Regions from separate parts of the Paenibacillus sp. HJGM_3 genome, predicted to be linked through region 2. Evidence: riboswitches for the same ligand, from Rfam matches in the RefSeq annotation. Region 2 holds a riboswitch; each other region holds the start of a gene.

Region 1 (5,432 bases), on a different contig from region 2:
CGCAAGCGGCTTCCGGCACATCTTCCTTCTGAACGCACACGGGGGCAACGAAGAGTGCGTCCGCCTGGCCGCCCGCGAGCTGGCGTTGCGGCATCCGGTCGTCGCCGGCGCCGCCTCCTACTGGACGATCGCTTGGGACGCGATCGTGCAGGAGGGCGAAGCGGCGCAGCTCGGCATCGTCCCCGGTCATGCAGGGGGCTTCGAGACTTCGGTCATGCTCGCCATGCGCCCGGACCTCGTGCGCACCGAGCTGCTGCCGCTGCCGAACAAGCGGCCGCTTCCCGCCGTGCCGCAGGACCCGTCGGCCGGCACGCTCATCCAGCGGCACGGCAGCTGGAGAGCGATCGACGGCTACAGCGACGACGCCGGCGCTGCCAGCGCAGAGCGCGGCCAGCAGCTGCTCGAGCTGATCACGGGCCGGGTAGCGGCGGAGCTCGTCCGGTTTCACCGCACGACGCTGCCTTAGCCTAGGATCGACAGGAATGTCGATTTTATGACAACAGGTTCCATATAGTGAACTCATGTATTCGTGCTTTATCGTGCTTTAGGAAGCAGGCTATCCCAACATTGAGAGGAGCGAACGTTTCATATGTCTACATACCATAACTTGATCGGCGGCCGCTGGACCGCCGCCCGCTCGGGCCGGGTGCGCCCGGACCTGAACCCTAGCCGTACCTCGGAGGTGCTCGCCCACTTCCCTGAGAGCGACCCGCTCGACTTGCAGGATGCCTTGGAGGCCGCCTCGTCCGCGTATCCGAAGTGGCGCAGCATGAGCCTCGTTGCGCGCGGCGACATTTTGTATCGCGCCGCCGAGCTGTTGACCGCTCGCGCCGACGCCATCGGCCGCGATCTGGCGCTCGAAGAGGGCAAGACGTTCCCCGAAGCGAAGGGCGAGACGCTACGCGCCGCCGCGATTCTGCGCTATTACGCCGGGGAAGCACGCCAAGAGACCGGCGAAGTGTATGCAGCGCAAGACCCGACCACGCTGCTCTACACGCGCCGCGAGCCTCTGGGTGTCGTAGGCGTCATCACGCCGTGGAACTTCCCGATCGCCATCCCGGCCTGGAAGATCGCGCCCGCGCTCGTCTACGGCAACGCGGTCGTCTGGAAGCCGGCGGACATTACGCCGTTGACTGCGTTCCACCTGGCGCAGGCACTCGTCGACGCCGGCTTGCCGGAAGGCGTGCTGAACGTCGTCTATGGCCGCGGCTCCGTGCTCGGGCCTGTGCTCACGGAGGACCGCGCCGTGCGCGGCATCTCGTTCACTGGCTCGAACGCCGTCGGCCGGGGCATCGGCATCGCCTGCGCGACGCGCGGGGCGAAGTACCAGCTCGAGATGGGCGGCAAGAACGCCGTCGTCGTGCTGGCCGACGCCGACCTCGAGCTCGCCGTCGAGATGACGATCCGCGGCGCGATGCGCTCCACGGGCCAGAAGTGCACGGCGACGAGCCGCGTCATCGTCGAGGCTCCGCTGCTCGACGCCTTCACCGAGGCGCTCGCCGAGCGCTGCCGCGGGCTGCAGGTCGGCGATCCGCTCGACTCCGCCACGTACATGGGCCCGCTCGCTTCCGCCGACCAGCAAAAGACCGTACTCGACTACATCCGTCTCGGCCAGGAGGAAGGCGCGCGACTCGTCACGGGCGGCGAAGCGCTGGATCCTTCCGGCTACTACGTCGCGCCTACGGTGTTCGCCGGGGTGAACCCGGGGAGCCGCCTTGCGACGGAGGAGATTTTCGGCCCGGTCGTCGCGGTCGTCCCTGCGGCGAGCATGGACGAGGCGCTGCAGCTCGTGAACGGCAGCTCCTTCGGCCTAAGCTCCTCCGTCTTCACGCGCGACCTGGGCAAAGCGCTGCGCTATGTCGAAGAGGTCGAGTGTGGCATCGTGCACGTGAACTCGGAGACGGCCGGCGCCGAGCCGCACGTCCCGTTCGGCGGGATGAAAGAGTCGAGCTCCAACTCCCGGGAGCAGGGTAAGTCGGCTCGAGAGTTTTTCACCCAAGTCAAGACGGTGTATATGGATCGGCCTGCTTCTGTGTAATAAAACGAAAAGGACCTCAAATCCCACTGCTGAGTGGGTTGAGGTCCTTTCCTTTAGCGGACTGACTCGTATAACCTGCATGGCTCTTCTATCTCTTTGTTCCACTATCCCTTCCGCTCAGGACCAGATCTCCGATTCCCCTATATGCTAACCCGTCATCCGCTTCACAGTTTCCAGTCATACTGTTGCCTTCGCTCCCTCGCCCATTCAAGTCGATTTTGCAGAATTAGAGCAGGAGTCGAACAGGTTTGGACACGTGTAATTCGATTTTGCCTGCTTAATGGAGGACAATCCGGGAGCACTACTCTTAAAACATGATCCAATTTGGCAAACTGGAACTAGAGCACGTTCCCGGCTCGCCAGTCCACTTGCAAGTTGGCAAATTCAAACTGGAGCTTTCCCTACTTCTCCCGAATCGATTCCATCAAAAAAGAAACATCGTTTGTATTCGTATGAAGGACGTACGCCGCACCCAAGCTTTTATAGATCAGCCTCGGGTGTACGGAATGGGTGATGACGTAGATCGGGTGGACCGTCCAGGCCCGGCATATCTGAATATAGCGGCAAGTCAGCGTCTGGCTCGTCTCGAACAGGAATACCCGGCCCACCGGAAACTCCGGCAGCAGCCACGTCGTTTGGTCCACGGTGTCGAGCTCGATGCACTCCGTGGCCCCCAGCTCTCGAACTTTGTTCAGCTCGACCCGGTTATTGACGATCACAGCGAACGGAATGCGCGCCCGCAGGAGCTCGCCGACGAAGGCTTCCCCCGCTTTATTCGGCGCTGCCACCACGATGCGCTCTATAGAGGGTTCCATGCTTCCTTGTCTCCTTTATATGAAATCCGGCTTTTTCCTTTTTCAACAACGGACAAAACAAATAACCGCAGAGGCCTAAGCCCTGCAGCCGACGTCGTCGATCACAAGCTTCATCATCCTCTCTCCTGACGCTTACGAGGTTAGCTGCCGGATTCGGGCGGTGAGAGTCGCCCTACCCGATGCTGTGGAGCTTGCGCTCCAACGCATCAGGATTCACCCCATGCCGTGCCTGTCGGCTCTCACACCGATGCACCGCGTATTGGTTCCCCCGCGCCTCTGCGTTCCGCAGAAGCTTCAGCGATTGTCCGATGGCAGGCAGACTGCGCATCAGGAATCTTGAATTGTATCTTACGCCTGCCGGAGCGGCCTGTAAAGATTACACGTCTATTGAAAACGGCATTGCCGGACTTTTCATTTGACCAAACCATGGCGGATCGGGCGCATGCTCTATGCTGCTCGCTATATCTTCTATTTTCATGGATATTTTCAGAAAATGCACGCCCTAGGTTTGAATGTTGCGAAATCGGGGTAATGCATAATAAAAAGCCGGCCAGCCATACTAGTAAACGGTGATTTTTGGCATCCGATACTTTCGAAACATAAATGTTGAAGATGTTGATTTATGGTCCCGAATCAGGGATAATAAGGGAGTACGAGATACATATCTATTAGGAGGGATTCACGAATGGCACATCAATTACCACCGCTTCCTTACGCCAACAACGCACTGGAGCCTCATATCGACGAGCAAACGATGATGATCCACCACGATCGTCACCACAACACTTACGTGACGAACTTGAACGCTGCATTGGAAGGCCATGCGGACCTCCAAGCGAAGAGCATCGAAGACCTGATCGCCGACCTGAACAGCGTACCGGAATCGATCCGTACCGCAGTTCGCAACAATGGCGGCGGCCACGCGAACCACAGCTTGTTCTGGGAAGTTATCGGCCCTAACGGCGGCGGCGCTCCGACAGGCGCGCTGGCGGACGCAATCAACAGCGAGCTGGGCGGCTTCGAGAAGTTCAAGGAAGATTTCGCGAAAGCCGGCACGACTCGCTTCGGCAGCGGCTGGGCTTGGTTGAGCGTGAAGGGCGGCAAGCTCGTCGTCAGCAGCACCCCGAACCAAGACAGCCCGATTATGGAAGGCGCTACGCCAATCCTCGGGATGGACGTGTGGGAGCATGCTTACTACCTGAAATACCAAAACAAGCGCCCGGACTACATCGCTGCGTTCTGGAACGTAGTGAACTGGGCCGAAGTGGGCAAGCGTTACGAAGCGGCTAAGTAAGTGGAAGTTAACGGACGTCCGGTTCCTTTGGGGGACCGGGCGTTTTTTGTGTGCCGTTCAGCACCGCGATCCGCCTCTTCCCGTGCTCCAAGGTAGATTTTCTACTCTACAGCACCGGGACTTATACGCCCGTCTGCTCCCGTCGTACTGTTTCGGCCCCGTCCTGAATATAATGCAGCGAATGCCGATCATGACGGAGGGACGAACCGCCGATGTCCAAAAACAATCGTGGGAAAGCGCTCTGGAAACTGCCCGCTCGGGCCCGAGGCACATGCCCGGTTTGCGGCTCGACACGCATCAAGCTGCTCTACACCCGGACGCAGCAAGACGGCCAGAAGCTGAAGGTGTGCAAAAAGTGCCGGACCCGAGTCAGCGCGTAGCATCCCAAAAAGGCGTTCGAGAGGAGCACGGATGTGCCGATCTCGAACGCCTTTTTGGTGTATCGTATTCGGACGGGCCTACTTCGGCTGCAGCTCGCGGATAATACGGAGGAACACATTCGGGAACGCGAACCGATCCATGTCAGAGGCGTCAATCCATTGCCAATGGGACGCCTCCGTGTCCCCGACTCTCTCGCCGCCCTCCACGAACCCCTCGAACCGGCAGCGGTACACGTCCAGCTGCCACTGGATGTGGCTGAAGGTGTGCTCCGCCGCCATCAGCCACTCGCCCGGCTCGACGCGCAGGCCGAGCCGCTCCGCCAGCTCGCCGCGCAGCAGCTCGGCGTCGCGGCGCGCGGGCGGCGCGCCCGCAGGCGCCTCCGCGCCGAGCGGCGCGAACAGCGCGAGCTCGCCGCCGCCAGCCGCGAGCGCATCCGCACCGGTGCCTGCGCCGGCGTCCGCCGCCGCCGAGCTCCGCCGGCGGCGCTTGCCCGCGCCGCCCGCGGCCGGCCCACCGGCCGCGGCCAGCGCCGCAGGCGCCTGAACTCCCGCTACGTGCGGGAGTTCCCACATGCGCGCCAGCAAGCCGTCCTGCGGCCGCTGGCGAATGAGGAACCGGCCGCTATGCGCGCCGGTGCCTTCCACGAACGCCACGAGGCGCGCTTCCGGCCGGGGCGGCTTCGCCTTCGCCTTGACCGGCAGCGCCTCGGTCATCCCTTCCAGCCGGGCGGCGCAATGCTCCATCACCGGGCAGGTCAAGCAGCTGGGCGACTTCGGCGTACACACCGTCGCCCCGAGCTCCATCAGCGCTTGATTGAAGTCGCGGGCTTCCCCTTCCGGGATCAGCGACTTGGCCAGCGCCTCGATGCGTACCCGGGTCGACGGCTTCGCGATGTCGTCCTGCA
Region 2 (5,432 bases):
CGACGCGGCGAACTTCAGCCAGCTCCGGCGGCGCACCTGGTGCGGCAGCTCGTCTACATCGGTGAACCAGCTGAAGAAGAGGAAGAAGAACGATTGATGCTTCGCCTCCCGGGCGAGCAGCTCGGTCCAATGCACGCGGTAAGCGGGCAGTCGAGGGTACGCAAGAGCCGCTACCCCGAAGGAGACCAGGAATAAGGCGCCTGCGATCAGAAAGCCGGCCTTCAGGAAGAGGAGCCAGACCGCCGCGTTGACGATCCATTTGAACAGCGACGCCCCGATCCTATATTCGCGCGCGGCGAGGTTCGCCTCCTTCCACGCATGCAGCAGGTTCGCGACTTTCAGAGCGAGCGCAAGCAGCAGCAGCGCCCACACCGGATCCGCCTGATCCCCGAATCCGTGTACATACAACGGGCTGGCCGCGAGGACAACCGCGATTGTGAGGAGAGCTTGTCCGATCAGGCTGTACCGGAAGGCCGCCCGGAAGTAGGAGGCCATGGCGGATTCGAGAGACAGCAAGAACACGGTGTCCGCGTCCCGCAGCAAGGTGCGGAGCGGGCTGATGGCCGTAAGCGGCAGCAGGAGCACGATCAGGACTATCGAATAGGGGAAATCAGCGGACAAATGAGGCAACGAGTATTGGTAGAAGTAGCCGAGACCGATCAGCACCATAAGCAGGAACATGAAAAAGCCGCTTCGGCCCATATCGCGTGTATAGCGGGAGACTAACGCGAGATGCCGTTTATACCGTTCGCGCCATAGCTCGTGAGGCACGTTCATTGCCCGCCCTCCCCAATCAAGGCGAAGAAAGTATCCTCCAGCGTGTCGGCCGATCCGACTCCCGCTTGCTTTTTCAGCTCGGACAGCGTCCCGGAGGCGATGGAACGGCCTTGATGCAGCACGATGTAGCGGTCGCAATATTTTTCAATCGTCGACAAGATGTGCGAACTGATCAGGAGGCTGGCCCCTTCTTGCTTGCGGTCCACCATCAGCTCCAGAAGCGAGCGCATGCTGAGGGGATCCAGGCCGAGGAACGGCTCGTCTATAATGTAGAGAGGCGGTTCGACAAGAAACGCGCACATGATCATGACCTTCTGCTTCATGCCTTTCGACAATTGCTGCGGGAAACTGTTCAGCTTGTCCCTCATCTGGAATTGCTCGCTCAATCTCTGCATCCGGCGCTCGAATTCGGCCTCCTCGAGCCCGTACACCATCGCGCTCAGCCGCAAATGCTCCCGGATCGTGAGCTCCGCGTACAGCTCCGGTGCCTCCGGCACGTACGCCAGCTGCGAACGGTAGGCCGGCTCCTCCCGGCTCGACCGGCGGCCGCTGATGCGGATCTCTCCCCGCTGCGGTTGGAGCAGCCCCAGCAGGTGCTTGATCGTGGTGCTTTTCCCGGCTCCGTTCAAGCCGATCAGCCCGATCATCTCTCCCGGGTTCACGCTGAACGATAAGTCGTGCAAGATCGGCTTCCCCAGAAAGTAGCCCCCATACAGATTTTCCACTTGCAAGATCGCTGCCATTAAACACGCCTCCGGTGACGAAATGAGTTCTGATGCTTTTATCCTATCATTTTCGGGAATTTCAAGTACATTTTTACCTATTTTTCTACAGTAATGACCTAATATTTTAGAAAACAGGAGCATGCAGGAGCGAGAGAGAGCATTTTCATTCAGAAAGTGTGATTAATCACACAAAATTCAGGGATTTGTTTAATTTTACCTGGTGACCTCGCTTTACAGCTTTGGAGGAACATCGTAAACTAACCTTCATAATAACTTAACTTCATATTGCTATCAATTTCCAATCGCTGAGTTTTCAGAAATGAAAAACGGGGGAACCATCAAGGGTTATTGGGGTGAATTTTGCGGCCTGGGCGCGGAAGCCTGGTGCAGCGAATAGGGCGACTCTCGCGTCCGAATCCGTCAGCTAACCTCGTAAGCGTGAAGAGAGAGGGCACTTTGTCGGGCAGCTATGCTTGTCAGCATAGTACGCAGAGCCGAGAAGAGTTCCTCTTCTACGGCTTTTTTGTTTTGATTGCCCGGTACAGCGTTAAAGCGCCAAAGGAAATTTTTTCCTTCACCCAGGGATAACGGGTCACTACCTCTCATACACATGGGAGGGGGCGGTTTGGCCCAAAATCACACAAGTGAAGGAGAGACGGCACTACCATATTCTAGAGTCGCGTCAATTCCGATCTAGCTAACACTCGACGGCGGGGCTTAAGGAGGACCGAAGAAGTGGGAGGTATTCAACTAGGAGAACCCCATGTAAAGCGATCATCCAGCATGACCTTCGCATTGCGATGGAAGCGAGAAAACTTGCGTTTGATTTCAGGCGTCGCTTTGTTTTCGATCGCTATGACTTTCATGTTCATGGTGTTGATGTACGGTACGGCTACCAAGAGCGTATCCGTAGTTGTGAATGGACAAGAAACCGTTGTGAGCACCAAGCAATGGGTCCTGCAACGCCTACTGGATGAACTGGCCATCCCGGTTGGGGCTCATGATCGATTGTCCTTGCCTCTCGAGGCGAAGTTGAAGCACGGGGACACTGTCGTGATCGATCATGCCTATCCGATTCAATTGACGGCCGATGGCAACACGGAAACCCGATACACGACAGGAAGAACGGTTGCTGCCGCTCTGGAGGACTTGAACGTATCGCTCGGAGAGCTGGATAAGGTCACTCCCGCTCTGGAATCGCCGCTCGCCGGCAACGATACGGTGCAAGTCGTCAGAGTCAGCAAGATTGTTGAGGATCAGACGGAAGCGATTCCGTTCGAGACGGTCAAACAAAACGACCCGAACCTGCTCAAAGGCAAAGAGCAGACGGTGTCCGAGGGCAAAGAAGGCGTATTGGCCAAAAAGATAGAGAAGACATTCGAAGACGGCGTGCTCGTCGCCGAGAACGTTGTGGATATGAAAGTCGCCGAGGAAAGCGTCAACAAAGTCGTCGCGCTCGGCACCAAAAACCCCGTGGTAGTCTTATCCGCCGCTTCGCCCAATATCGATGAAGTATCGAAGAATGGGGTGACGTTTGCGTATAAGCAGATTCTGAACAACGTGACCCTTACGGCGTACACCGTCGATGTGGGCAAGTCCAGTGAGCATCCCCAATACGGCATGACGTTCTCCGGGACGCGAGTGACGGAAGGACGCACGATTGCCGTTGACCCCAAGGTCATTCCGATCGGCTGGTGGGTGTATATCGAAGGCATCGGACTGCGCCGAGCCGAAGATACCGGAAGCGCGATTAAAGGCAATACGATCGACGTCTACTTCGACAGCCTCGATTACGCCAAACGGTTCGGCGTGAAGCGGGGATACAAGGTCTATGTTATCGGCAAAGATAAGCCGGCTACGAATTAATTCCCCTTTTTGAGGTTTGATGAAACGGCCCTTTTTCGGGTATAGTGTAAATAATTGGAGCAGGAAGAAGAGGAGAACCGCCCCTCTTCTTTTTGTTGCTTATTGGAAAGGATGTTCGCACTTGTGATTCGAGAAGTCATTGTAGTGGAAGGGCGCGACGATACGATCGCCATCCAGCGCGCGGTGCAGGCCGAGACGATCGAGACCGGCGGGTCGGCCATCGATGATGCCGTCCTCCGTCGAATCGCACTCGCTCAGGAACGGCGAGGCGTGATTGTGTTCACCGATCCGGATCATGCCGGGGAACGCATTCGCCGGATCATCGCCGCCCGCGTTCCCGGGTGCAAGCATGCCTTCCTCACTCAGCAGCAGGCGACCAAGAAGGGCGATATCGGGGTGGAGAACGCCTCGGATGAAGCGATCCGCCAGGCGCTGGAGCAGGTGAGGACCGACTATGAGGGAGGCGAGTTGGCGGCGGGAGCCTCGGCTGGAGAGCCTGTCACGCAGACCGACCTAATGGAGGCCGGCCTGCTCGTGCACCCGGACGCCGCCCGCCGGCGGCTCCTGGTCGGAGAGCGGCTCGGCATCGGGTGCTGCAACGGCAAACAGTTTCTGAAGCGGTGCGCGATGTTTCGCATTACGAAAGACGAATTTCGGGCGGCGGTAGAGCAAGGATTCCCTAACGAAGGATTGTGAATGCCGGATGATAGAACGGGTCTCTTCCCCCAGACGGACGAAGGAGTTAATCAAGAAGCACTCGCTCGTGCTTAAGAAAAGCTTGGGGCAAAATTTTCTGACCGATCTGAACATTTTGCACCATATTGTCGATGCCGCCGAGCTGAACGCTACGAAGGGCGCGCTGGAGATCGGGCCGGGCATCGGCGCGCTGACCCAGCAGCTGGCAGAAGCGGCGAAGACCGTCGTCGCCGTCGAGATCGATCAGCGGCTGCTGCCGGTGCTGGCGGAGACCATGGAACCATACCCGAACGCGCACATCGTGCACGGGGATGTGCTGAAGCTGTCGCTGGCGGAGCTGTGGGACACCCGCTTCCGCGACTGCTCCGGCGTCAGCGTCGTGGCAAACTTGCCTTATTACGTCACGACGGCGATCATCATGAAGCTGCTCGAGGAGAAGCTGCCGCTCGAGAACATCGTCGTCATGATCCAGCGGGAAGTGGCCGAGCGCATGTCGGCCCCTCCCGGTACCAAGGCCTACGGCAGCCTTAGCATCGCCGTGCAGTATTATTGCGTGCCGGAGATCGTCAAGATCGTGCCGCCGACCGTGTTCGTGCCTCAGCCGAATGTGGATTCGGCCGTCATTCGCTTGAGGCTGCGGGACAAGCCCGCGGTCGAGACCGACGACGAAGCGTTCTTCTTCGAAGTCGTCCAAGCCTGCTTCGTCCAGCGGCGGAAGACGATCGCAAACAACCTGCGGGCCGCGTTCTTCCGTGGCGACGACCGCACCCGCCTGGAGGCCGTCCTGGCCTCCTGCGGCATCGATCCCGCGCGTCGGGCGGAGACGCTCAGCCTGGACGAATTCGCCCGCCTGAGCCGGGCGATCGCCTCCGCGCGCTGACGCCGCCTCTCGCGGCTCGGGCTCCTAAAAGTCCGGCCCAGCTTGCTCCGCCTCTGCGGAGTCAAGCTAGGCCGGGCTTTTTGCTGCGCGGGGCGGGGGCGCAGCTGGCCGTCGGCATATAGGAGTCGGAACCAGGAGCGTTGAAAAGCGGAGAAAGATGGGATCCGGAGATGTGTAGAGTAGAAATGACCATGGAGAGAGCAGAAGCATCCTTCAATGCCACAAGCCTCCTAACTGTGGGCGGTCAGGCTGCCGGCGATGCCCCAAACCAGGCGCTAAGTGCAACGATAGCGCACCCGCCCTTACTGCCCTTCCCACCTAAGTGGGAGAGGCGCCCGCTACGGGCAGGGGCAAACCTGAGCGGACGCGGTCAAGCTGAGCTGGAGAGCGACCTTTATAGACGTGTTGCCACCATGCCGAAGGCCTGTGCGATCCAAGCAACACGTCTATAACCGAGCCAGAAGCCAGGTTGACCGCGGGAGCGAACA
Region 3 (5,432 bases), on a different contig from region 2:
CAGGGCACCGATCCGGTGTCCGCCATGGTTGTCTTCGTCGACGGCAAGCCGGACCGCAAGGAATACCGCAAGTTCAAGGTGAAAACCGTCCGAGGACCGGACGACTACGAGACGATGCGGGAAGTGATCCGCCGCCGCTACGAGCGGGTGCTGAAGGAGAGCTTGCCGCTGCCCGACCTCGTCGTCGTCGACGGCGGCAGAGGGCAAATCTCGGCCGCCTTGGACGTGCTAGAGAACGAACTGGGCCTCTATATCCCGGTGTGCGGCCTCGTGAAGGACGAGAAGCACAAGACGGCGCAGCTCATGATGGGGGATCCGGCGGAAGTCATACCGCTCCCGCGCGACAGCCAGGAATTTTATTTGCTGCAGCGTATCCAGGACGAGGTGCACCGCTTCGCGATCACCTTCCACCGGGAGACGCGGGCCAAATCCATGGTCGCCTCCCGGCTCGATTCGATCCCGGGTATAGGCGAGAAGCGGCGCAAGGCGCTGCTCAAGCATTTCGGATCGATCAAAAAAATCGGAGAAGCGACCATCGAAGAGCTCCGGTCGCTCGGAATCGGCGAGAAGCTGGCCGTCGACATCAAGAAGGCGTTGCAGGGGGAAGAGTCGACCCCGACGACTTGAGCCGGGCGCCGCGACGACGGTGCCACCACCAGATCGCGCCGGCTACCAGCGCCGGCGAGGCCAGGTAGACGATGCCGGCGAGCGCCAGCCCGGCATCCGAACCGCCGATGAGCGGCAGCGCCATCAGCGTGCTGTCAATGACGGCGTGGGCGAAGAGCGCCGTCAGGAAGCCGTACTTCAGCATGGCATAGCCGAACAGGAGCCCAAGCAGCGTAACCTCGATCAGCCGCGTATACACCGGATAGATCGGATACAGCGTGTGGTTGAACGCCCAGATCAGGCTCGGCGCGAGCACGGCGATGAACTTATGCCGAATCAGACGATGGAAGAAGGCGACGCCGAATAATCGGTAGATCGCCTCTTCGGATATCGCCGCAGCCCAGGCCATGAGCGGGAACAAGCCCGGGTGCAGCAAGTTGTAGTACGAGCTGCTCGGGTCGTTCACCGACCACATGCCGAACCCCGCCTGCGCGATCCACAGCATGACGCCCTGCAGGCCGAGCATGAACAAGGCGAGCCCGTAGCCGCGTCCCATCGAGCGCAGCGTCTCCCGGCCGAACTCGGTTTCCCCCCAGCGAGGCCAGGCGGCGCCATCGTACACCCGCCACATGGTCGTCCCTGCGGTGAGAGACAAGTACGTAACCAAGCCCAAGGCAGCCGCGAACAGGGTCGAGATGATCGATAGCGCGATCGCTGTCGCATGACCGCTGAACGGATCCGGGCTTTCGGAGAAGCCGAGCGCTTGCATCGCCGGCAGCTGGTTCCAGTTGTTCAGGGCGTACAGCCCCACGAACACCAGGGCGAGCAGAACCCCTCGGCGGAACGCCGTCACCTTGCGCAGCCGGATCGCATAATAGATCGCGCCTAACGCCATGATAGCGGTCAGGATCAAATTCCAGCGCGACATGCCGCCGGAGGCCGATTCCTGTCGGTCCAGCCAAGCCTTGTAGGCGTCAGGCGCTTGAAAGCCCGCATGGTAGGCGGTTACCTCTAGTCCGCGCACTTCCACCTCGCGCTCCAGTACGGCGTCTCCTATGCGCTCTCCCGGGATTGTGAACACATAGCGGTAAGGATGCTTCGAATCCGGCCCTCGCACGGTGTATGATTGCGGCAGTAACGCATTTTGCCTCAAATAAGTTTCCGCGATCCGTTGTCCCTCTTCCTTGGCCGGGGCCGAACCGACCGCTTGCCTGCGCCAACCGGCCACGGCGCCCTTTTCCATCTCGATGTCCACCAAGTAACGAGCGCCGGAGCTATTCTCCATCTCCACCTGCCAATATTCAACCGGATACAGCGTCCGGTAGCGTTCGGCATAAGCCGGTGCGAGCTTTTCTTTGGTTAAATAGCCGCTCAGCACGGTATCAACCTGGAACGAGACCGGGCCGACGATACGGAAAGGGGAAGTTCCGCCGGTCTGCTGCTTCACCCACGCTTCTGCGGCCGCGGCAGCCGCCTGCTTCGTCAGAGCGCGGTCGGTTTCGACCGAGAGCTTGGTGCCGTCTCGTCCGTTAGCGACAGGCAGCCAATTGGTGGCGACGAACAGAGCGAGGCCGATCACAGCCAAAGCGATCCAGCGATAACGGTTTACGAATATGCGCATACAAGAGCTCCTTTTTAAGACCGCTTCCGAAAAATTTTGAAACTTGGATAAACTTGGTCGGGGATTCGTAATTAAAAGTTAGCACACCTCGCCGGGAAAACCAACTTTCCCTCCTCACCTCTATTATTATGGCTAAAACGAAAGAAACCGCTCAATAGTTCAGGCTAGTCGATGAAAAGAATGCTCTGGCCTCGCCAATTCCTGAGTGTTAACGCTTTCCGAGCGCTATTTCGGCCCAAAAAGACTTTGTACTACGCTGGGAAGAGGACTATAATACGAATCAATTGAACAAAAAAGCCGAATTTCCAAGGGAAAACGGGGGAACCATTTAAGTAGGGGTGAATTTTGCCAGCGATGCTCGGCATCGTCAGCGAATAGGGTGGCCTGCCACCCGAATCCGTCAGCTAACCTCGTAGGCTATGACAGGGAACCAGACCGCAAGGGCATTGGGCTTCCGATGCCTTTTTTCTGCTGCCTTCCTCCCGTTTTTCCCAGGATACAATTGAGGTGACCCCAGCTTGAGTGTAACGAAAAAGTTTCTCCAACTTACGCCTCCGCAAATTTTGGCGCTTGGTTTTGCGGGGATCATCCTGTTAGGCGGGGTCTTGCTGTCCCTTCCGATATCTTCTTCCAGCGGACTAGGCCTGGACTTTATCGATGCCCTCTTCACTTCTACATCGGCGACATGCGTGACGGGACTCGTCGTCGTGGATACGGGCACTTATTTCAGCGTATTCGGTCAAGTTGTCATTATGATCCTAATCCAGGTCGGTGGACTCGGCTTCATGACGATGGCGACGCTGATCGCGCTCGTGCTCCGCAAAAGAATCTCCCTGAAGGAAAGGCTTATCCTGCAGGAAGCGATGAACCAAGGGAGCATGGAGGGCATCGTACGTCTCATTCGCAAGGTGCTGGTGTATTCCCTCACGATCGAATTGACGGCTGCGCTTCTGTATGCGATCCGCTGGTCGTTCGATATGAGTGTCGGCAAGGCGGTGTACTTCGGGATCTTCCACGCAGTCGCCATGTTCAACAACGCCGGATTCGATATTTTCGGCGGGTTCCGCAGCTTGACGATGTATGTGGATGATCCGATCGTGAATCTGGTGACGATGCTGCTCATTATTTTGGGCGGGCTCGGGTTTATCGTCATCTCGGATGCGATTGAGTACCCCAAAACTCGCAAACTATCGCTGCACTCGAAGGTCGTGCTGTCCGCCACATCGTTCCTGATCGTGATCGGCGCGATTGTCGTGTATGTGTTCGAATATACGAATCCGGCTACGCTGGGTCCGCTGGATTGGACGGGCAAAATTTGGGGCGCCTTCTTCCAATCGGTTACCCCGCGTACGGCTGGAGCCAATACGATCGATATTGTCGGGATGAGGCAGGCGACGCAATTTTTCACGATCATCCTTATGTTCATCGGTGCATCGCCGGGTTCGACGGGGGGCGGGATCAAGACGACGACCTTCACTACCTTGATCGGGGCCGTGATCGCCATGATCCGCGGGAAGGAAGACATCGTGTTGTTCCATTACCGGCTCGCGAAGGACCGCATCTACAAGGCCATCACGTTGACCATTGTTGCGTTGTCCCTGCTCGTGTTCGTGTCGATGGTGCTGTCTACCACGGAGGATCACAACTTCCTGATGATATTGTTCGAGGTAACTTCCGCCTTCGGTACGGTTGGGCTCACCATGGGACTTACGCCCGACTTGACGGTGTTCGGCAAAATACTGATCATGCTTACGATGTTCGCGGGTCGACTCGGGCCCTTGACGCTCGCTTATGCGCTTGGACCTAAGGCGGAGAAAGAGCTGTACCGGCACCCGGAAGGCAAAATTATTATCGGTTAGGGGAAATGAGTAACAATGAAATTAAAACAATTCGCAGTCATCGGGCTCGGCCGCTTCGGCTCCAGTGTGGGGGCGGAATTGATCCAGCAAGGCTTCGAGGTCATGGGGATCGACAAAAACGAAGAGGTCGTAGACGAAATGTCGGATAAGCTGACGCATGTCGTGGCCGCCGACTGTACGGACGAGGAGACGCTGAAGGCGCTTGGCATCCGCAACTTCGACTGCGTTATCGTGGCGATCGGCGACGATATCCAGTCCAGCATCCTGACGACGATCCTGCTGAAGGACTTGGGGGTGCAGACGGTCGTGGCCAAGGCGCTGTCCGACCTGCACGGCAAAGTGTTGGAGCGGATCGGTGTGGACCGCGTCATTTTCCCGGAGCGGGAGATGGGTATCCGCGTCGCGCACCAGCTGACCTCGCCGAACCTGCTCGATTATATCGAATTGTCGAAGGATTATACGATTGCCGAGCTGTCCGTGCCGAAGTGCTTGAACGGCCGGTCGCTAAAGGACTTGGATCCTCGCGCCAGACACGGCTGTAGCGTAGTGGCAATCAACAAGAAGGGCGGCGTCATCATCGCCCCGAACGCGTCGGACGTGCTGAACGAGAAGGACGTTATGGTCATCATCGGCACGAACAAACAGATCGAACAGTTCGAGAACGAACTGGAGACGGCCAAAAAGTAGCGGAATTTTGCGATCAAGGGGTTGAGCTTGCATGGAGCAGGATACAGGAATCGTGATCGAGCATGTGCTGCTGCTCCTCGTGCTGATCTTCGGCCTGGGCATGGTGTCGGGGAAACTCGCTTCGGCGCTGCGCATCCCGGATGTCGCCATGTTCCTGGTGGCGGGGATCGTCGTGGGACAAGGCTTTCATCTAGTGAATGAACCGTCCACCTCGTTCACCAATCAATTCATCCTCACCTTGGGCTCGGTCCTCATCCTGTTCGATGGGGGGCGCAATATCCGCTTGTCGGGGCTGCGCAAGGTGTGGGTCACCCTATCGCTGCTAAGCGTGCCCGGCGTGTTGATCACGGCCGGGCTCGTCGGCTTGACGGCGCATTATGCCCTGGACTTGCCTATACCGTATGCGCTGCTGCTCGGCGCGATCATCAGCTCGACCGATCCGGCTACGATCATTCCGGTCTTCCGGCAAGTTCGCATCCGGGAGAAAATCCGCGAGACGGTGGAGAGCGAGTCGGCGTTCAACGATGCGACCGGCTCGATCTTGACGTTCTCGATCATCGCCTACATCCTGGGTACCGAAGAAGTGTCATTCGCCGGCGCCAGCCTCGATTTTGTCATCTCGGCGGCCGGAGGTATCGTGCTCGGCGTGGCGTTGGCGT
Region 4 (5,432 bases), on a different contig from region 2:
CCACCTGACCAACGAGCAACTGGCTGAGATGAGCGCCGTTCCTGCGGGCAAAATCCGCGCTCTGATCCGGAAAGGGAAGCTGAAGCTGTTCGATTACCCAAATCTGGTGGATGAGTGCGACCTGTGTTCGGCCCCGATTCGCCAAGGGAAGCTTTGCTTGGATTGCACCGTCCGCATCCAAGGGGAGATCAAGCATGAGCTGAACCGGAAGAAGTCCAGCAAAGACCAAACCTTTTTTACGAGGGATTAGTTCGCTGTTAAAATTGTGAAAGCCGACCTGCCGTGGTCGGCTTTTTTGTGTGCTCCTTTAGGATGCCGAATGGTCCTTCAACAGATGGCCGGTCAAGATACAGGCGGCCGTCTCGTCTGGGTGGATCGTTCCCGACGCGACCAACTGGCGCAAGCCGGCGACGGTCGCGGCCGAGGCCGGCTCGCAGCCAATGCCGCTGCGGTCGATCACCGCCTTGGCCGCGAGGATGTCGGCATCGCTGACACACGCGGTCACGCCGTTCGTGCCGCGAATCGCGTAGTGCAGCGCCTTTTTCCAGCTGGGCGGATAGCCGATGTTCAACGCGGAGGCGACCGTGTGCGGGTGAAGCTCCGGCTCGAGCCCGAGCTCCGGCACAGGCACGGGTGCCGGTGCAGCGGGTGCGAACTCTTCGCGATCGGCCTGTGCACCGAGTGCGGCGACGAGCCTGTGGAACGGCGCGGCGCCTTCCGCCTGCACGACTGCCACCCGAGGCAGCCGGTCGATGAAGCCGAGGGCATACAGATCGCGCAAGCCTTTGCCCAAGGCGGTTGCGTTGCTGAGTGCGCCGCCGGGGACGACGATCCAATCCGGCAGCGTCCATCCCAGCGTGTGCGCGAGCTCGTACACGATGCTCTTCTGGCCCTCGATCCGCCAAGGGTTGATCGAGTTCACCACGCAGGCGCCCGTGGCGCAGGCGCCCGTGGCGCCGCCCCCCGCCTCCCCCCGCAGGAGGGAGGCGATCCCGGCGTCGTAGCCGGCGCCGGTCAGTGACACGACGCGCGCCCCGTAGGCTCGCGTCTGATACAGCTTGCCGGCGGCGACGTGCGCGTCCGGCAGCAGCACGACCGCCTCGGCGCCCGCCATTGCGGCGTACATCGCGAGCGACGCCGACGTGTTGCCCGTCGACGTGCAGACGAAGCGGCGATGGCCTTCGGCCATCCCGCGCGAGACGGCAGCCGTCATGCCGTTGTCCTTGAACGAGCCGCTCGGGTTCTCGCTCTGCGCCTTCAGCAGCAGCCGGCGCACGCCGGCATATTTCGCGACGCTCTCCGGGGCATACAGCCCGGTGTTGCCTTCGTACTTCGTCACGATCGACTCGAGCGGCAGTTCGGGGTCGATCAGCTCCTTGTACCTCCACACCCCGCTGGCGTAGGGGGTCATACGCTCAGCCAGACGTGCGTCGAACAGCCGCTTCAGCCGCTCGGCATCGAGGCCCCGGACATCGAGCTCGACGTCGTACAAACCCCCGCAAGAGCATTGCAGAGGATGGGATTGCCCTTGCTCCTGCACTTGCATTTGACTATGCCCATGACCCTGCCCTCGCCCTTGCCCTTGCGCCCGCGGCTGTCCGCAATCCCAGCAAATCCAGGTTATCGTCATCTTGCAGCCCTCCTGTGTATTGGTGGTGGTGTTTAGCTCCACAATACATCAGCACGATTCATAAAACTAATATATAATAATACTCTATATATAAATATAATTTATGAGAAACAGGAGGGACTCGGATGAATTTGCATGCGCTGAAGCTCTTCCACACCGTAGCCCGCGAAGGCAGTGTGACCCGAGCGGCCGAAGTGTGGCGCATCAGCCAGCCGGCGGTCACGATTCAACTGCGCAATCTGGAGCGGGAGCTGGACCTCCCGCTGTTCGAGCCGAAGGGCAGGGGGATTGCCCTGACGGAAGCGGGGGCGATGCTGGCTGAGCAAGCCCGGCGGCTGTTCGCGCTCGAGGAAGAGATCGAGACGAATGTTGCGCTCCACCGCGAAGGCAAACGGGGTAAGCTTCGGATTGCGGCCACGAGCCTGCCTGCCCACCGCCTGCTGCCACAATGGGCCGCCGGCTACAAGATGCGCTATCCGGACGTAGAGCTCGTCCTGAGCTCCTGCAACAGCCAGGAGGCGGGGGAGCGGCTGCTCGGCTATGAGGCCGACCTGGCATTCATCGGCAGCGGCGAAGCTTGGCCGGAGCAGATTGATCGGGAACTCCTATTGGAAGACGAGATGGTGTTCGTCGTGCCGAGCGGCCATTCTTTGGCGAATAAGGAAGCGGACCTGGAGACGATGATGCGGGAGTTTTTTCTCGTGCGGGAAGCGGGCAGCTCCGCTCGCGACAGGCTGGAGCGGCTGTGCCGGGAACGGGGGCTGAGGCTCAGGATCGGCCTGACGTTCAACGGGATATCCGAGATGATCCGGGCCGTCGCCGCCGGCTATGGAGCGATGTTCGTGTCGCGGCTCGAGGTTCAGTCCGCCCTGTCGGACGGCGAGGTGGCCACCGTCCGGGTGCGGGGGGTGTCGCTTACGAACCCGATCCACATGTGCCGGCGCAAGGGGGAGACGCTCACGCCGACGGCACGCCATTTCGCAGCTTGGGTTCGAGAGCAGCTCGCCCGTTAGCCCCGGACAGAATACAAGCCCGGCACGGCGGGTAGTTCCGCAGCGTGCAGGGCTTGTGGGGTCACTCCAAAACTTTTGCTCAGAGGGTGTTTCAATTGGTGTAGTCTGCGGTTAACTGATTGTAGAGGTCGTCCCACAGAATACGGCGAGCGGATACGTACGTCTTCACGTAGTACTTCTCGCTCAGGTTGTTCTTCACAATGCCCTTGTCCGTGGCAGAGTGGATGAACACGCCATCGCCCAAGTAAATGCCCACATGGGAGATGCCGGAGCCGTCGGTGTTGAAGAACACGAGGTCTCCTTGTCTCAGGTCCTCTTTCGGAATCCAATACCCTTCCTTGTTCTGGGCCTTGGATTGATGGGTGAGCTCGTAGCCGAACTTGGCGAACACGTACTTGGTGAAGCCGGAGCAGTCGAAGCCGGTCTCAGGCGACATGCCTGCATACTTGTACTTCGTGCCTACCAGCTCGTCCACGGTGTGTTCGAGGACCGTTTCTGCGGAAGCGCTCCCAAGTTGAAAGCAGAGCAGCATCGCAAGACTGACGAACAACAAAGAAACCTTTTTCAAACAACAAACTCCTTCCAGAGCCTACGAGGTTAGCTGAGGGTTCGGTTGAAGGTTCCCTATGATCACTTTGAAGCGAGATCAATTCACCCGGATTGGTTCCCCCGTTTCCCGATAACCGGGAATTCGGCAAATATCGATTGTTTTTTCGTTCCGGCAGTATATATTCGCCTTGGTCTGCCAAAATCCTCCTCTCTCAGCAAAAAAAATCGCCGAAATGCAAAAAAAGCCCGAGATCCTTAGCGGATTTCGGGCTTTTAAGGGTAAAAACCGAACTATGTGCCGTGATTTTCTGTAAAATGGTGGTATTGCGTCGAAACGGCCCACAGCTTGAACAGCATTTTCAGCACATGGAACGCTTGATGCAGGATCAGGGCGGAGATGCCGGCCCACCATAGCGTTGCGGTTAAAGTCAAAGCGGTCAAGAGCCCCGAGAACAGGAGAAGCAGGGAAGCGAGCACGAGTGCTACGGGGAACCGCCGAATGAGGACGCCGATTGTGTCGAGCGTTGGCGCTTGCGTCGTACGGCCGATCATGATGTACAGGAAGATCAAATGGATCATGTAGCCGTAGGCGAACATGCCGACGATCCAGGGCGCGAGCTGCGAGAGCAGCTGCTCGTACGAGGTGAAGGCGTGAATCGCCCGCTTGGCGATAGGAATAAGCCAGTATAGCGGAATGACCGTAAAAGCCATCTGCAGCACGTAGTACAGGCTGAAGGGACCGCTCAGTTCCTTCACCCCTCGGAAGAAGCGGTAGCCCGCGTTCAGGTGGGTGTTGTGAATGGAGTAGAAGATCCCGGCGTTGATCATCGGGGTAAGCGCCATTCGAATCAGAATTAGTGCGCATAAAGTCCATAGGTAAGGATGGCTTATATTCGTCTTCACGAGTTGGAATTCCCCTTCGGCGAGGAACAGGTGCGTTGCAGTACTCGGCAAGTGGCCGCCGGGATAGCGGTGCATGAGCGGGACGACGATCGACTTGACGAACAAGAGCAGCATCAGCCCCCAAACGAATTGATACAGCCATAGCACGATCAGCAGAAAATATTGCGAAACGGTCGTTCGGAACCCGTCCTTCAAATAATGCAGCATCGCTTTTTGCTCCTTCCCCGCCAGGGCTTACCAGGCGACCCCGTCTACTAACGTCTCGATCAGCTTTACCAGCCCGATGTTCCATCGGACCTTCCATTGCTCATCCACCTGGGTTTGATAAAAGTTGTTCATGCGTTTGTTCTCCAAAATCAGCGTGTGCTGCGGATCGATGGCGACCCACTCCAGCGGGGCGTTGCTCGTAAGCGTGAACAGCACTTGCGCGTCGTGGCCTTCCCATGTGCGATCGACGGTAGAGCCGTCCGTAAAATGGAACTGGACCGGAACGTTCTTGTAGGAAGCCCCGAGCTTCCGTATGACTACGCTGTTCTCGTATACGCTCTGGCCGTCCACTTTCGTTCGTTTCGACAGCACCTTATCGACGGTATAATCCGCCATCATGCCGCCGTAGACGAATTGATCGAAGAACCCGCTCCAACTAGACTTGGTGACGTCCTCCAGCGTTTTCTGGAAATCCGCAGTAGACGGGTGGCGGAAGCTCCACCTTTCGAAATATGTGCGCATGACGCGCTGCATCGTTTTCGGGCCGATTTGATCCTCAATGCCCTTAAGCACGAGCTTGGCCCGGGTGTATACGTTGTCGGCGTAATTGCCGTGCGTCGGATAGGCCCAAGCATTTTGCTTCAGAGGAGCCGGAGAGGTCATGTAGCTCGATTCCAGCGGGAGGTTCGGTTTTTCGCCGAATTCGTTCTCCATCACGAGGTCCTCGGCATAGGACGTGAATCCTTCGTCGAGCCACGCCTCCTCGAATTCATTGCTCGCAACCATGCCGTACCAATACTGGTGGCCGATTTCGTGGACGATGACGCGCTCCAATCCGTATCCGCTTCGATCGACGGAGGCATCCCAGCTCGTGATCAAGGTGGGGTATTCCATGCCGCCTGCACCGTTCGCTCCCTCCGGCGGGACGACGATCGAGAGGGTCGAGTACGGGTACGAGCCGTACCATTCGCTGTACTTGGTCAGCGCCCGCTTCGCGGCGTAGATGTAGCGGTCCTTGAGGTCCTTGTGCGACGGATCGAGATAGAGCTTGATCTTCATGCCCGGAATATTCGGCGTGGAGAAGGGCTCTTCGTAGTAGACGAACTTGGGCGAAGCGGCCCAGGCGAAGT

What was found. A riboswitch is a leader RNA that binds a small molecule or an ion and turns the genes downstream of it on or off. The one in region 2 is predicted to bind cyclic di-AMP.
Region 1: linked by a shared signal. The riboswitch ahead of ACI5FR_RS01805 (hypothetical protein) and the one ahead of ACI5FR_RS28790 (resuscitation-promoting factor) in region 2 are both predicted to bind cyclic di-AMP.
Region 3: linked by a shared signal. The riboswitch ahead of ACI5FR_RS17190 (TrkH family potassium uptake protein) and the one ahead of ACI5FR_RS28790 (resuscitation-promoting factor) in region 2 are both predicted to bind cyclic di-AMP.
Region 4: linked by a shared signal. The riboswitch ahead of ACI5FR_RS18800 (C40 family peptidase) and the one ahead of ACI5FR_RS28790 (resuscitation-promoting factor) in region 2 are both predicted to bind cyclic di-AMP.

The regions. Positions count from the first base shown of each region.
Region 1 covers NZ_JBJGED010000001.1:416,346-421,777, forward strand. Annotated here, with positions in the region: gene ACI5FR_RS01795 (creatininase family protein) at 1-466, shown strand, start outside; gene ACI5FR_RS01800 (aldehyde dehydrogenase family protein) at 590-2,038, shown strand; gene ACI5FR_RS01805 (hypothetical protein) at 2,440-2,853, opposite strand; cyclic di-AMP (ydaO/yuaA leader) riboswitch at 2,967-3,163, opposite strand; gene ACI5FR_RS01810 (superoxide dismutase) at 3,539-4,147, shown strand; gene ACI5FR_RS01815 (hypothetical protein) at 4,360-4,527, shown strand; gene mutY (A/G-specific adenine glycosylase) at 4,606-5,432, opposite strand, start outside.
Region 2 covers NZ_JBJGED010000035.1:11,978-17,409, forward strand. Annotated here, with positions in the region: gene ACI5FR_RS28780 (ABC transporter permease) at 1-777, opposite strand, end outside; gene ACI5FR_RS28785 (ABC transporter ATP-binding protein) at 774-1,520, opposite strand; cyclic di-AMP (ydaO/yuaA leader) riboswitch at 1,796-1,957, shown strand; gene ACI5FR_RS28790 (resuscitation-promoting factor) at 2,238-3,368, shown strand; gene rnmV (ribonuclease M5) at 3,492-4,064, shown strand; gene rsmA (16S rRNA (adenine(1518)-N(6)/adenine(1519)-N(6))-dimethyltransferase RsmA) at 4,072-4,944, shown strand.
Region 3 covers NZ_JBJGED010000015.1:3,517-8,948, reverse strand. Annotated here, with positions in the region: gene uvrC (excinuclease ABC subunit UvrC) at 1-627, shown strand, start outside; gene ACI5FR_RS17195 (CPBP family intramembrane glutamic endopeptidase) at 584-2,227, opposite strand; cyclic di-AMP (ydaO/yuaA leader) riboswitch at 2,513-2,660, shown strand; gene ACI5FR_RS17190 (TrkH family potassium uptake protein) at 2,746-4,086, shown strand; gene ACI5FR_RS17185 (potassium channel family protein) at 4,102-4,773, shown strand; gene ACI5FR_RS17180 (cation:proton antiporter) at 4,805-5,432, shown strand, end outside.
Region 4 covers NZ_JBJGED010000017.1:35,266-40,697, reverse strand. Annotated here, with positions in the region: gene ACI5FR_RS18815 (hypothetical protein) at 1-250, shown strand, start outside; gene ACI5FR_RS18810 (threonine synthase) at 308-1,546, opposite strand; gene ACI5FR_RS18805 (LysR family transcriptional regulator) at 1,756-2,643, shown strand; gene ACI5FR_RS18800 (C40 family peptidase) at 2,735-3,211, opposite strand; cyclic di-AMP (ydaO/yuaA leader) riboswitch at 3,215-3,350, opposite strand; gene ACI5FR_RS18795 (hypothetical protein) at 3,484-4,302, opposite strand; gene ACI5FR_RS18790 (M1 family metallopeptidase) at 4,330-5,432, opposite strand, start outside.